One region of the Paenibacillus sp. CH40 genome, then DNA from elsewhere that is predicted to be linked to it. Evidence: riboswitches for the same ligand, from Rfam matches in the RefSeq annotation. Region 1 holds a riboswitch; the other holds the start of a gene.

Region 1 (5,187 bases):
ACAACGCTCCAATCCATCGGGAAAAGAAGGCTGCGTCACACCGATAAAGCTGCTCTCTACCCACGTATAAGAAAGCTGTTCCCATAGCATACGGGTGATTTTGAAAAAGTCACTGTTCGCATCTGGATCGCTACTTCCGCGTCCTAACACAAGTACCGCCGTTTCTTCGTCGGATACCTCGGCAAATGCCTCTACAGCGCTATTCATTCCCGCTGGAACTGCAACCGGACGGGCCTCTTTCAAGCGGCTTTGCAGAATGCTGACGATTTTCTCGTGAACGCCAATCGGGCGTCCATATACAAATTCCACCTGCGGATATTTTGCTTTTGCCCGATCAATAGCCATCGGAATATCAATTTTGGCATGTACCGCTGCGAACAAGATAATCGGAATGAGAACGACACGCGTCGCACCTTTCTCCACACATGTTTGCATCCCATCAGCAATGCTGGGACGTGCCAACTCCAAGAAACAGGTTTCCACGCACATATCCGGTACCCGGTCTGCCACTGCCTGTGCAAATTCCAGCAGTTCCTGGTTCCCCTCCGGGTCCCGACTTCCATGTCCAACTAACAATATTGCATCCACTGCTGTTTTTTCCTCCTCTTTAATAGGGATAGCCTGCATGACGCCCTATTTTATATATATGCTTGTATCCAGTTCATCAGGCCTTCAGTCCATTAATCACCACAAACCGCATTCACTTCTACCGTTGCTGGTGCATCTTCATGCCGGAAACCCGCAACGACACCTACACGTTTAAAAAATTTATGAAAACGCTCATTCGGATGCCCTTTTTCCTTATATTCAGCGATGACGTTCTCCACAATGTCAGTAATTTGATCACTCGGAATCCCTTCCGCTACGGGCTGAGCGGCATGAGCATTGCGACCGAATTTTTTGCCACCAAGGAAGAGGTCGTATCCTCCCTTGCGATAGACGATGCCGATATCCTCTAGCACCGCTCCATAGCAGGCCATACCGCATCCATTCAAAGCAATGCTCGTTTCCTTGGGTGCCTGTAATCCGCCAAGTACAACCTGTAAATGCTCAGCCACAGGCACAGCGTCATCCTTCTCCATATTGCAGAAGTCGCACGCCTTCACCTTAAACACATCGCCAATCGGCATGACAATGAATCGTTCATCCCGCAGCCGTCCGACCAGTTCCTCGGGGTCTGCACACGGTACGCGCAGCACGATCTGATGATCTGGCGTGTATTCCAGCTCGCCGTCATCACCCGCTACCTCGGCGAGCAGCGCCATCTGGCGAGCGGTGAACTTCTTGTTTCCCACCCCCGGGGAAACGCCCACCTCAAATAGCGCAGGCTTGCCAAAGCCGCCTGTCGCCATCCCGACCGGGGCCCCCGCTCCGGCCACCGCTGACGTTCCGGCGGTGCTCTCGACAGTAGGCGCTTGCCCGCCCCAGCGAGCGTTGGCTGCGCCAGGCAGCTTGCCGCCAACAGCGAGGCGGCTTAGTGCCTCTGCCGCCAGCGATGCCGGGGCTGCTGCGCCGGTTTGCACAGCGGTCGTTGCCTGCACGGCAGCCATCGCTTGCGGGCGTGCCTGCGTCGCAACCGCAGCGCCGCTCGCGGAGGGTATAGCGGGCGTAGTCGGGGCTGCGCCTGCCTGCGGTGTATCCTCTTGTGCGCCCAGCGACCACGGCTCCGCTTCCGTGCGGAGACGCTGATGTGGCTTGAGCGCTTGCTCGGTCGCATCCAGCGTGTATTTGCGCTGATATCCGCGCGGAGTCACGATCAAGCCGTCATACACCGTTGTCGAGGAATTGCCGATGATTACAGTTGTCAGCATCCCGATGTCATGATTCAGCATATCTTCCAGCGTCGTTACAATAACTTGCTGACGTTCACGATAAGCACTTTTCACCAACCCAACTGGAGTTTGCGGATCGCGGTAACGCAGCAAAATGGACTGCGTCTCCACAATCTGGCGGGTACGCCGACCACTGCGCGGGTTGTATAATGCAATCACAAAATCGGCCGAAGCCGCTGCTTCTACACGCTTCACAATCGTTTCCCATGGGGTCAGATGATCACTCAGACTGATCGTGCAAGCATCATGCATAACTGGCGCCCCCAACAGTGAAGCACAGGACTGAATAGCCGATATCCCCGGCACGACTTCTACCTCAACCCCGTCCTCGCGTCGCCAGCCTTTTTGCATCAGCACTTCGTACACCAGCCCTGCCATACCATAGACTCCTGCATCTCCACTGGAAATGACAGCTACCTTCTTGCCCATCTCTGCTTGGCGAACCGCCTCCTGCGCACGGCTCACTTCCTCTGTCATCCCTGTGCGTACAATCTCTTGTCCGTTCAACAACGGACGGATCAAATCAACGTAGGTATTGTAGCCGATAATGACCTCACTTTCGGCCAGCGCATCCAGCGCCCGTTTTGTGATATGTTCCATATCTCCTGGTCCAAATCCAATCACCAGCAATTTTCCTAATGGGCTCATCGTGCTCCTCCTATTCACCCTTTTCAGGGCAGCTATCCTATCTATTTCAATGATTTATGGACATCCTGTAACTCAAAAAACCCCATCCTGCCCGGATGGGGTTTCTATGTACGTATCTCTCATCAGACGAACAAACAGCGTAAGAAGACACTATTTGTCTTCCTCCAGCCTGCCGTTGTTTTCCACCTGTCTGTTTACGCTTCAAACGCTGCTGCACGTTCATATCCACGCAAACCTCTAACCAACATGGAAAAAGCAACGTGTGCCTGATTTCCTGATTTCGTACACCCATCCTCTCCGCGAAGGTTAACGGTGCATACAGATCAAGGTAGGTCTCCTGGCTTGGCATCAACAGATTCTTTCGTCTTCCCCGTTTTTCACGAGTGACCATTTAAAAAAATCCTCTTCCTTACAGTGGCGGGACCGCTCGGGATTTGCACCCGATTCCCTGTTACCCTTTGCTCAACCGCAAAGGCACCTTGTCTGTCCGCTATTTGATTATGGGTCTTATCATAACCTTGCCTCAATCAGTTGTGCAAGCACGAAAAACGCTTTATTTCAAGTTCTCTGCTTTATTTTTTAACATATGTAGCAATTCGTCCGGGTCGGCAGAGATGCTTAGTAGCGCTGGATGCTCAGACCCAGTAAACCCTTCTTGCACGCTATGACGCACCATTTCTACTAACGGGTCAAAATATCCATTCACATTCAGCAGCCCAATCGGCTTGCGATGAATGCCAATTTGCGCCCAGCACAATACCTCGAACAGCTCTTCAAAGGTTCCCAAGCCACCCGGAAGGGCAATAAACGCATCGGCCATCTCGCTCATTGCCGCTTTACGCTCATGCATGCTTGCTACCTCAATAAATTCGGTAACCCCCCGATGAATGATCTCTGCATCAAATAACAGGGTGGGCATAATGCCAGTGACCTGACCGTCACCCGCCAGCATTCCATCCGCCACCTCTCCCATCAGCCCCCTACTGGAGCCACCGTAGATCAGACGGATATGATGGCGAGCCATGGCTTCTCCCAGCTTGCCTGCCGCTTCAACATATACCGATGAATGTCCAGGTCTGGACCCGGCAAATACACAAATAGAATTCATTAACGTCTCAGCTCCTGTCCTAAGTATCATGCATCGAAACTTATTCATTATATTAGCTAAATATTTTCGCTATAACAAAAATCTTTGTCGATGCATGTCCAATAAAAAAAGATAAAGACCTCGCAGGCCCTTATCTTTATTTTACGCTGTATCCAAAAATATAAGTTCATTTTTAGCATACTATATTTATAATTTCTATCTCATTTCAATGACCATTCACGATCTTCAAACCACAGCCATGCACCGAATCGTTATGTTCAAAATATTTGCCCAGCTCCACCATCATTGCGCCCATGCGCTCTTCGGTTGGAAACACGACTCGATCAATCCCCTCTTCCACAATAGACTGCGCAGTCACCTTCCCTACTGATACAGCAATCACATCCTCACGGAAAGCTTCCAATAATTCCTCAATTCGATTTTGCTCTCTCGCATATTGGGCTAAAAATCGAATTTGCGGACCACTCGTGAACGTAACAGCATCAACATTACGATGGATAACATCCTCCAGTAACGCCTGCAATTTTGCTTCCTCAGGTGGGATATGCTTATAAGGAAGTACCTGGCGGGTCACTGCCCCCTGCTCGTCCAGCCACTTTACCAACCGTGGGGCTGGATCGCCATGCAGTTGCAACAATACTTCTTTTCCCTTCAGATCGTATGGGGCGAAAGCTCCTGTCAATCCGATCAAACTTCCGTCCTCGTCTCGTACTGCTGGCGTAAAGCCACGCTTTTTGAGTCCATTGACCGTCTTGTAACCCCGCGCTGCAATGTTGGAAGATTGCAGCAACTCCATAATCTGCTCAGCCACGCCCATATCCTCTGCCATATCGAACAGGGCATCCAGCCCCATACCTGTCGTGAAGATGTACCAGTCCGGAGGGTGCTTCACCCACGATACAACAGCGTTGCGCAGCTCGATATCATCCAGAAAAACGGTACCCTGGGCCGGGCGCTGTACTGGCTCACCCCCCATCTTCACAACTAGCAGCGCCATTTCTTCTGCTTTACGGGGACCAGCAAGAGCGACTCTCTTGCCTGCCATGCGTTGTGCCATTCTGTTGCCTCCCTTGTAGATGTCGTATTTCTTTCTACCAAGTATACAATCAGAGGGGTAAAAGACAAATAAGAATTACTTTTCCGATGAATACAGTAATCTTATAAGTGGCCGTGTCCTGTTCTGCCTTCATGCTGGCTTTCTTTCTGACTACTGCTATCCCGCTCTCCGTTAGATGCCCTATCATCTCCGCCTTTCCCTTTAGATTTGGGTCGGAGCAACATCCATAGCAACAAAGGCATGATAACAAAAAAAATGATCATCACCGCGGTCCACTCCCGGCTGAACTCATAAATTTGCACAATGTTGGAGAACAGCATAAACGAACAGACATAGCCTAACAAACCTACGGGCCAAACCATCAGGCTCCCCCAGGCTTGGGCAAACATCCGCTTTACCGCCAAACTGGTAACGTACAGATCAACCCCAATCTTCGTAAGAAAAGTCGGTACAGTCAGTGCTGCCACGAACAAGTCGAACCGATCCAGAAAGTCCGTTAGCTGCAATTGACGCACCAGTTCATACGATGGATAAAACAGCCG
Region 2 (5,187 bases), on a different contig from region 1:
ACTTCCCTGACGGTGTATCCCACTGGAGGAAGCCCTTCCTGTTGGAGTACGGCTATGAGTCGGGAAAGCTCTTTTCTGCTGTAGCTACCGACCTTTTTGCCATAGATATGAACGTTTCCTGAAGTTGGCTGATCTACACCCGAAAGCAGATGCAGCAAGGTCGATTTTCCACTGCCGTTCGGACCAATAATCCCCCACCAAGTTCCTTCGTCGACGCTCCAGCTTATATTCTTTAACGCATGGAACTCTCCATAGGCACGTGTCAGACCCGCTACCTCTAATGCCCGATCACGCACTTTCTGTGATTCACTTTGTTCTGTCACAGCAGTTCCCCCCTGCGCAGCTTCTTGTTCCGATACAGGAGATATGCAAAGAACGGTGCCCCAACAAAGGCCGTCATCACGCCCAGAGGAATTTCCGTGGGGGCTAACAACGTGCGAGCCGCCGTATCTGCCCAAGCCATAAAAATGGCTCCACCGAGCGCAGATAATGGAACAATCATCCGGTAATCAGGGCCTGTCACCAGACGAATGATATGCGGTACAACAAGTCCCACAAAGCCAATCACTCCACATACCGAGACAGCGGCAGCTGTCAGCAGCGTGGAAATGATCAAAACAGATAGCTTTGTCGCATCTACATGAACTCCCATGTGAGCCGCCTGACGTTCACCCAAAGCCAATATATTCAGCACACGTGCCCGATTCCATAGAAATACCAGTCCTATGACCACATAAGGTAAAAGGATTCCTGTATATGACCAACCGCGCAGACTAAGACTTCCCATCGTCCAGTACAATATTTCATTGACCGTCTCCTTCGACATGGCTGTCAGAAAAGAAACAACCGCTCCCAGAAAGGATTGCATCACCACACCCGACAAAATGAGACTTTGTGTCGGAATTTTTCCACCTTCCCGTGCCAACGTCAGCACCATCCACAGCGTCAGCATTCCGGTCGTAAATGCCACTAGCGGCAGCGTCCATATGCCAACAAATGAAAATTGAAGGCCCCAATAGATCAGTACTGCCGCTCCTACCGAAGCCCCCGAGGATACCCCCAGTGTATACGGATCAGCCAAAGGATTACGCAGCACACCCTGAAATCCGGCTCCCGCCAGCGCCAGCGCTGCTCCTACCAACATTCCCAGTAACACTCGTGGCAATCTGACCTTCAAAATAATCTGCTCTGAGGATGTATTCCAATCCGGTGTAAACGTATCGCCTAACCACGGAAGGTGGTTAACCAGAATGCCCGTGATCTGGCTGACCGGAAGCTTGGCCGAGCCGATGCCAAGACAGAGCAGCAGCGTCAGCAACAGCAAGACAAGACCTGTCCCTCCAAAGCCGATCAGTTTACGGTTCATTTGAAAATTTCAGGATACACGCCCTTGGCCACTTCCTTGAGACCTTCCGTTACGCGTGGACCCGGACGACTGATCAAATTATCATCCACGGCAAACACCCGGTTGTGGCGAACAGCCGATATTTGATCCCATCCACTGCGAGCTTTAATGATTTCGCCGAGTGTTTGACCAGTTTTGTCGTCCTTGACACTTTTGCTGTACAAAATCACGTCAGGGTTGGCAGCAATAATATTTTCCTCACTAATTTGGTACCACCCCTTCTGCGTGGCACCTACATTTTCGCCGCCCGCCAACGTAATCAGCTCGTCCATAAACTCGCCTTTACCAACTGTCCAGCCTGGTGAAAACTCGACGTATACCCGCAGCTTCTGCCCTTTACCGATATTTTTAACTCCTTCTTTCACTTCCGCTACATCTGCTCTCATCTTGTCAGTCACCGCTCTCGCTTCTTTCTGATGATCGGTGATTTTCCCATACAATTCGATGTTAGCTATGACATCTTCAACTGTCTTCGGTTCCGTTTTAAAAATCATAATTCCCATGTCGCGCAGCTTGGTCGTAGCCTGTTCACTAAGTGATATCCCTGCAAAAACGACTTCCGGGTTAGCAGCAATGATCGCCTCTTCGTTCGGTTTCATAATACCGCCCACTTTAGGCTTTTTCGTAGCAGCTGCCGGGTAATCAGAGTAGTCGGAGACGCCAACTATTTCCTTATCCAGCCCGATGGCGAACAGCGCCTCGGTTTCTGCCGGGGAGACGGAAACGATTTTATCCGGCGCTTTTTTGAATGTAAATTCCTGTCCTGTTGCATCCTTAACTGTGAGTGGGTAAACTGTTTTGCCCGGAGGCTCTTGTGCGGTTACGGTCTTTCCTGGCTGCTGTGCAGAAGTCTGATTCTCTTTATTTTCAGCATTTTTTCCATTAGCGCCACATGCACTCAGCACAACTGCCAAAATCAGAACCAATAGACCTGTTGTCCAAACCTTTATTTTTTTTCCTGCCATGATTTGCACCCCTTCATAAAAAAATCGTTAAGAGCGTTACTTGAGCATCATCAGATATCTTCTAAATCCAGCCTTCTTTTCCTATCAAAAAACCCCCGCATCCTTATATCAGGACACAGGGGTCACGTTAGCGCAGATCGTGCGCAGGCGGCAGCTTCTTTCCGCACGGACAGTCACTGCGAACACGTCATCCTTTCCTCGAAGGATTATGGTGACAGGCGGACGGGCAGGTATCCTGACTTATGGTAAGATGCATGTCCTGAAATTCCTTCATATGCTTAGTAGCACATAAAGCAGGACTAACGGGCATGTTTCCATTTACAGTGGCGGGACCGCGCCGGACTTACACCGACTTCCCTTTTAACAGCGCAGGCAAGGGAAACCATAGTTTCATCACACTGCGCCGACCTCGTCTGCTGGATATTTGATGTAGTGGTAGTCAAGCCGTTCTTTTACTTGATGATTATAGGTTAAAATGAGGCGGCTTACAACCCAAACAGCCTCTTTATCCGCTGGTGTCTAACCTAATGAGGGAGCATTTCGGCTATGTAATTGTGCGGTCCTGCCAGCCTCAATTGAATCCTAAATGCTTCTCCCGGCTTCGGATTCAGACTCCAAAAATCATGGCCCGGTATCAGCATACAAGCTAACTGACGAATTACGCCACCATGCGTAACGACCAAAACAGAGAGCGGCCCAGCAGTCAAATCCATGGGTCGAACTTCCATAGCAACACGCCATTCATACAGAGAGTCAAGAAATTTCCGTAGACGATTCACAAAATCTGTCCAAGACTCTCCTCCAGGAGGGGTTATCCGTTGCGGCTCATCAATCCAAGCGCGATACAACGACACATCCTTGAGCATGTCATACGTTTTTCCATCCCACTCGCCAAAATGAAGCTCTCGCAGACGTGGTTCCATCATAGGAGACATAATAGATAGGGAACCTCCAGACGTCAATTCTGATTCCGGCACAATGATCTGCAAGGTCTGGCGACATCGCATTAAATCGCTGCAATAGATTCGAGCAAAGGACTGTCCCTGCAATTCTTCTTGCAAAGGCTTTAATTCCTGTTCTGCTCCCGGTAGCAAACCTATGTCGGAGTGTCCCAGATATCGACGTTCCTTATTCCATAAGGTTGTGCCGTGACGAACTAACACGAGTTCCATGTCCCAATGCAGATCTTCTTTAGCATAATACGGCACCTTACGATCCTCCTGTGAGTTCGGACTTTGTGCGTATTCTACTGTCCTTTTTGCTGCTATATCTTGTTTCAAGATCATGTCACTTCCTGCTCGATCATTATTCAGTGTGTCACGCCTCACCCTCACCGCACCCATCCCAAGGCAAAACAACCTGCGGCTCCTAACAAACACAATCCTACAAACATACTGGACACGGCGAACATCAGCTGGATTGTATGCCGTATATCTTTCGACTCTAGCGGTCGTATCCAATCGCCCATGTATGCACGAAAGGAGCGCACGCCATGATACACATTATAGCCTCCAAGACGAATCCCCAGTGCTCCAGCAACAGCTGATTCCGGGAAGCCACTGTTCGGGCTTGGGTGCAGACGAGCGTCTCGCTTGACTGTGCGCCAGCTTCTTGCAGCATCTCGCTTGTACATCCACGCCGCTACGACAAGCATTGCCGCTGTCAGGCGTGCTGGAATGTAGTTAGCCACATCATCTAGACGCGCTGAAGCCCAGCCTAAATGCAGATACTTTTCATTTTTATAGCCAACCATGGAATCGAGCGTATTCACAGCACGATAAGCCAGCGCCAAGGGTGCTCCCCCGATCAGGGCATAAAAAAGCGGGGAAATAATCGCGTCCACGATATTTTCAGCGACCGTTTCAACCGTACCGCGTACAATCTCAGGCTCATCAAGCTGTTGCGTATCCCGCCCGACAATCATGCCCAGCTCCCGCCGTGCCGCTGCCAGATCATCCGCCTGCAACGCTCGGTATACTGCCATTCCTGCATCCTTTAGTCCTTTGGAAGCAATCGTGGTCGCAATCAGCACCATTTCTGCGCCGACAGATAACCACGGATGAATCCAGGCAAGCAAGTGCAACAGCGCCCAGGCGAGCGCAAAGGAACCTCCCGCCACAATGAGTGGAAGCAGTATGCCCGCACGTTTTAGCCCTCGGTCACTGCGGACCTGGCGACGAATCGCTTTTTCCAATGCTGAAATGGCATGTCCCATACCGATGACTGGATGCGGCAACCACCTCGGATCACCGATCAGCCTGTCCAAAAGGTAGGCTGCCAGGATAATCAAGCTAACTGTCACGCCGCTGCTCCTCCTCCAGCACTTCACCCAATACAGACAGCAGCCTGTCGTTGGCTTGTGCATCCTTGACCGCAATGCGAAAATGGCTCGTCGTCAGTCCCGGATACATAGCACAGCTACGTATAAGAATTCCACGTTGTCCAAGCGCCTGCTGAATAGCCGATGCGCTCCACGTACCCGGCGCCCTTGCCAGCACGTAATTGGCTTCGCCGGGAACGACACCGCAGCCCCATTCCGCCAAGGCGGTCAACAGGCGGTTGCGCTCCGCAGCAATCAGCTCCTGTGTTTGGCGCTCATATGCTTGCCCACTTCTTAAACACGCCTCCCCAGCCAGCAACGCCAATCCATTCACACTCCAGGTCACCTGTTTGGCCGTCATTCGCCGGATATAGTCCGGATGAGCAATCGCATAGCCCAATCGCAAGCCAGGAATGGCATAAAATTTGGTCATTGATCGGATTAAAATCACATGAGGATAGCGATCCAGCACAGGCAGCAGTGAGATTCGCCGTTCC

Evidence for each region. A riboswitch is a leader RNA that binds a small molecule or an ion and turns the genes downstream of it on or off. The one in region 1 is predicted to bind cobalamin.
Region 2: it holds a riboswitch for cobalamin, as region 1 does, so the genes downstream of both, NLX73_RS14170 (ABC transporter substrate-binding protein) here and cobJ (precorrin-3B C(17)-methyltransferase) in region 1, are expected to answer to the same signal.

What each region holds. Positions count from the first base shown of each region.
Region 1 is NZ_JANAVQ010000003.1:276,204-281,390, forward strand. Features, by position in the region: gene NLX73_RS11230 (sirohydrochlorin chelatase) at 1-588, opposite strand, end outside; gene cobJ (precorrin-3B C(17)-methyltransferase) at 681-2,480, opposite strand; cobalamin riboswitch at 2,791-2,976, opposite strand; gene NLX73_RS11240 (LOG family protein) at 3,034-3,588, opposite strand; gene NLX73_RS11245 (uroporphyrinogen-III synthase) at 3,794-4,645, opposite strand; gene NLX73_RS11250 (GerAB/ArcD/ProY family transporter) at 4,747-5,187, opposite strand, start outside.
Region 2 is NZ_JANAVQ010000004.1:201,743-206,929, forward strand. Features, by position in the region: gene NLX73_RS14160 (ABC transporter ATP-binding protein) at 1-323, opposite strand, end outside; gene NLX73_RS14165 (FecCD family ABC transporter permease) at 320-1,366, opposite strand; gene NLX73_RS14170 (ABC transporter substrate-binding protein) at 1,363-2,370, opposite strand; cobalamin riboswitch at 2,579-2,772, opposite strand; gene NLX73_RS14175 (histidine phosphatase family protein) at 2,895-3,656, opposite strand; gene cbiB (adenosylcobinamide-phosphate synthase CbiB) at 3,701-4,672, opposite strand; gene cobD (threonine-phosphate decarboxylase CobD) at 4,662-5,187, opposite strand, start outside.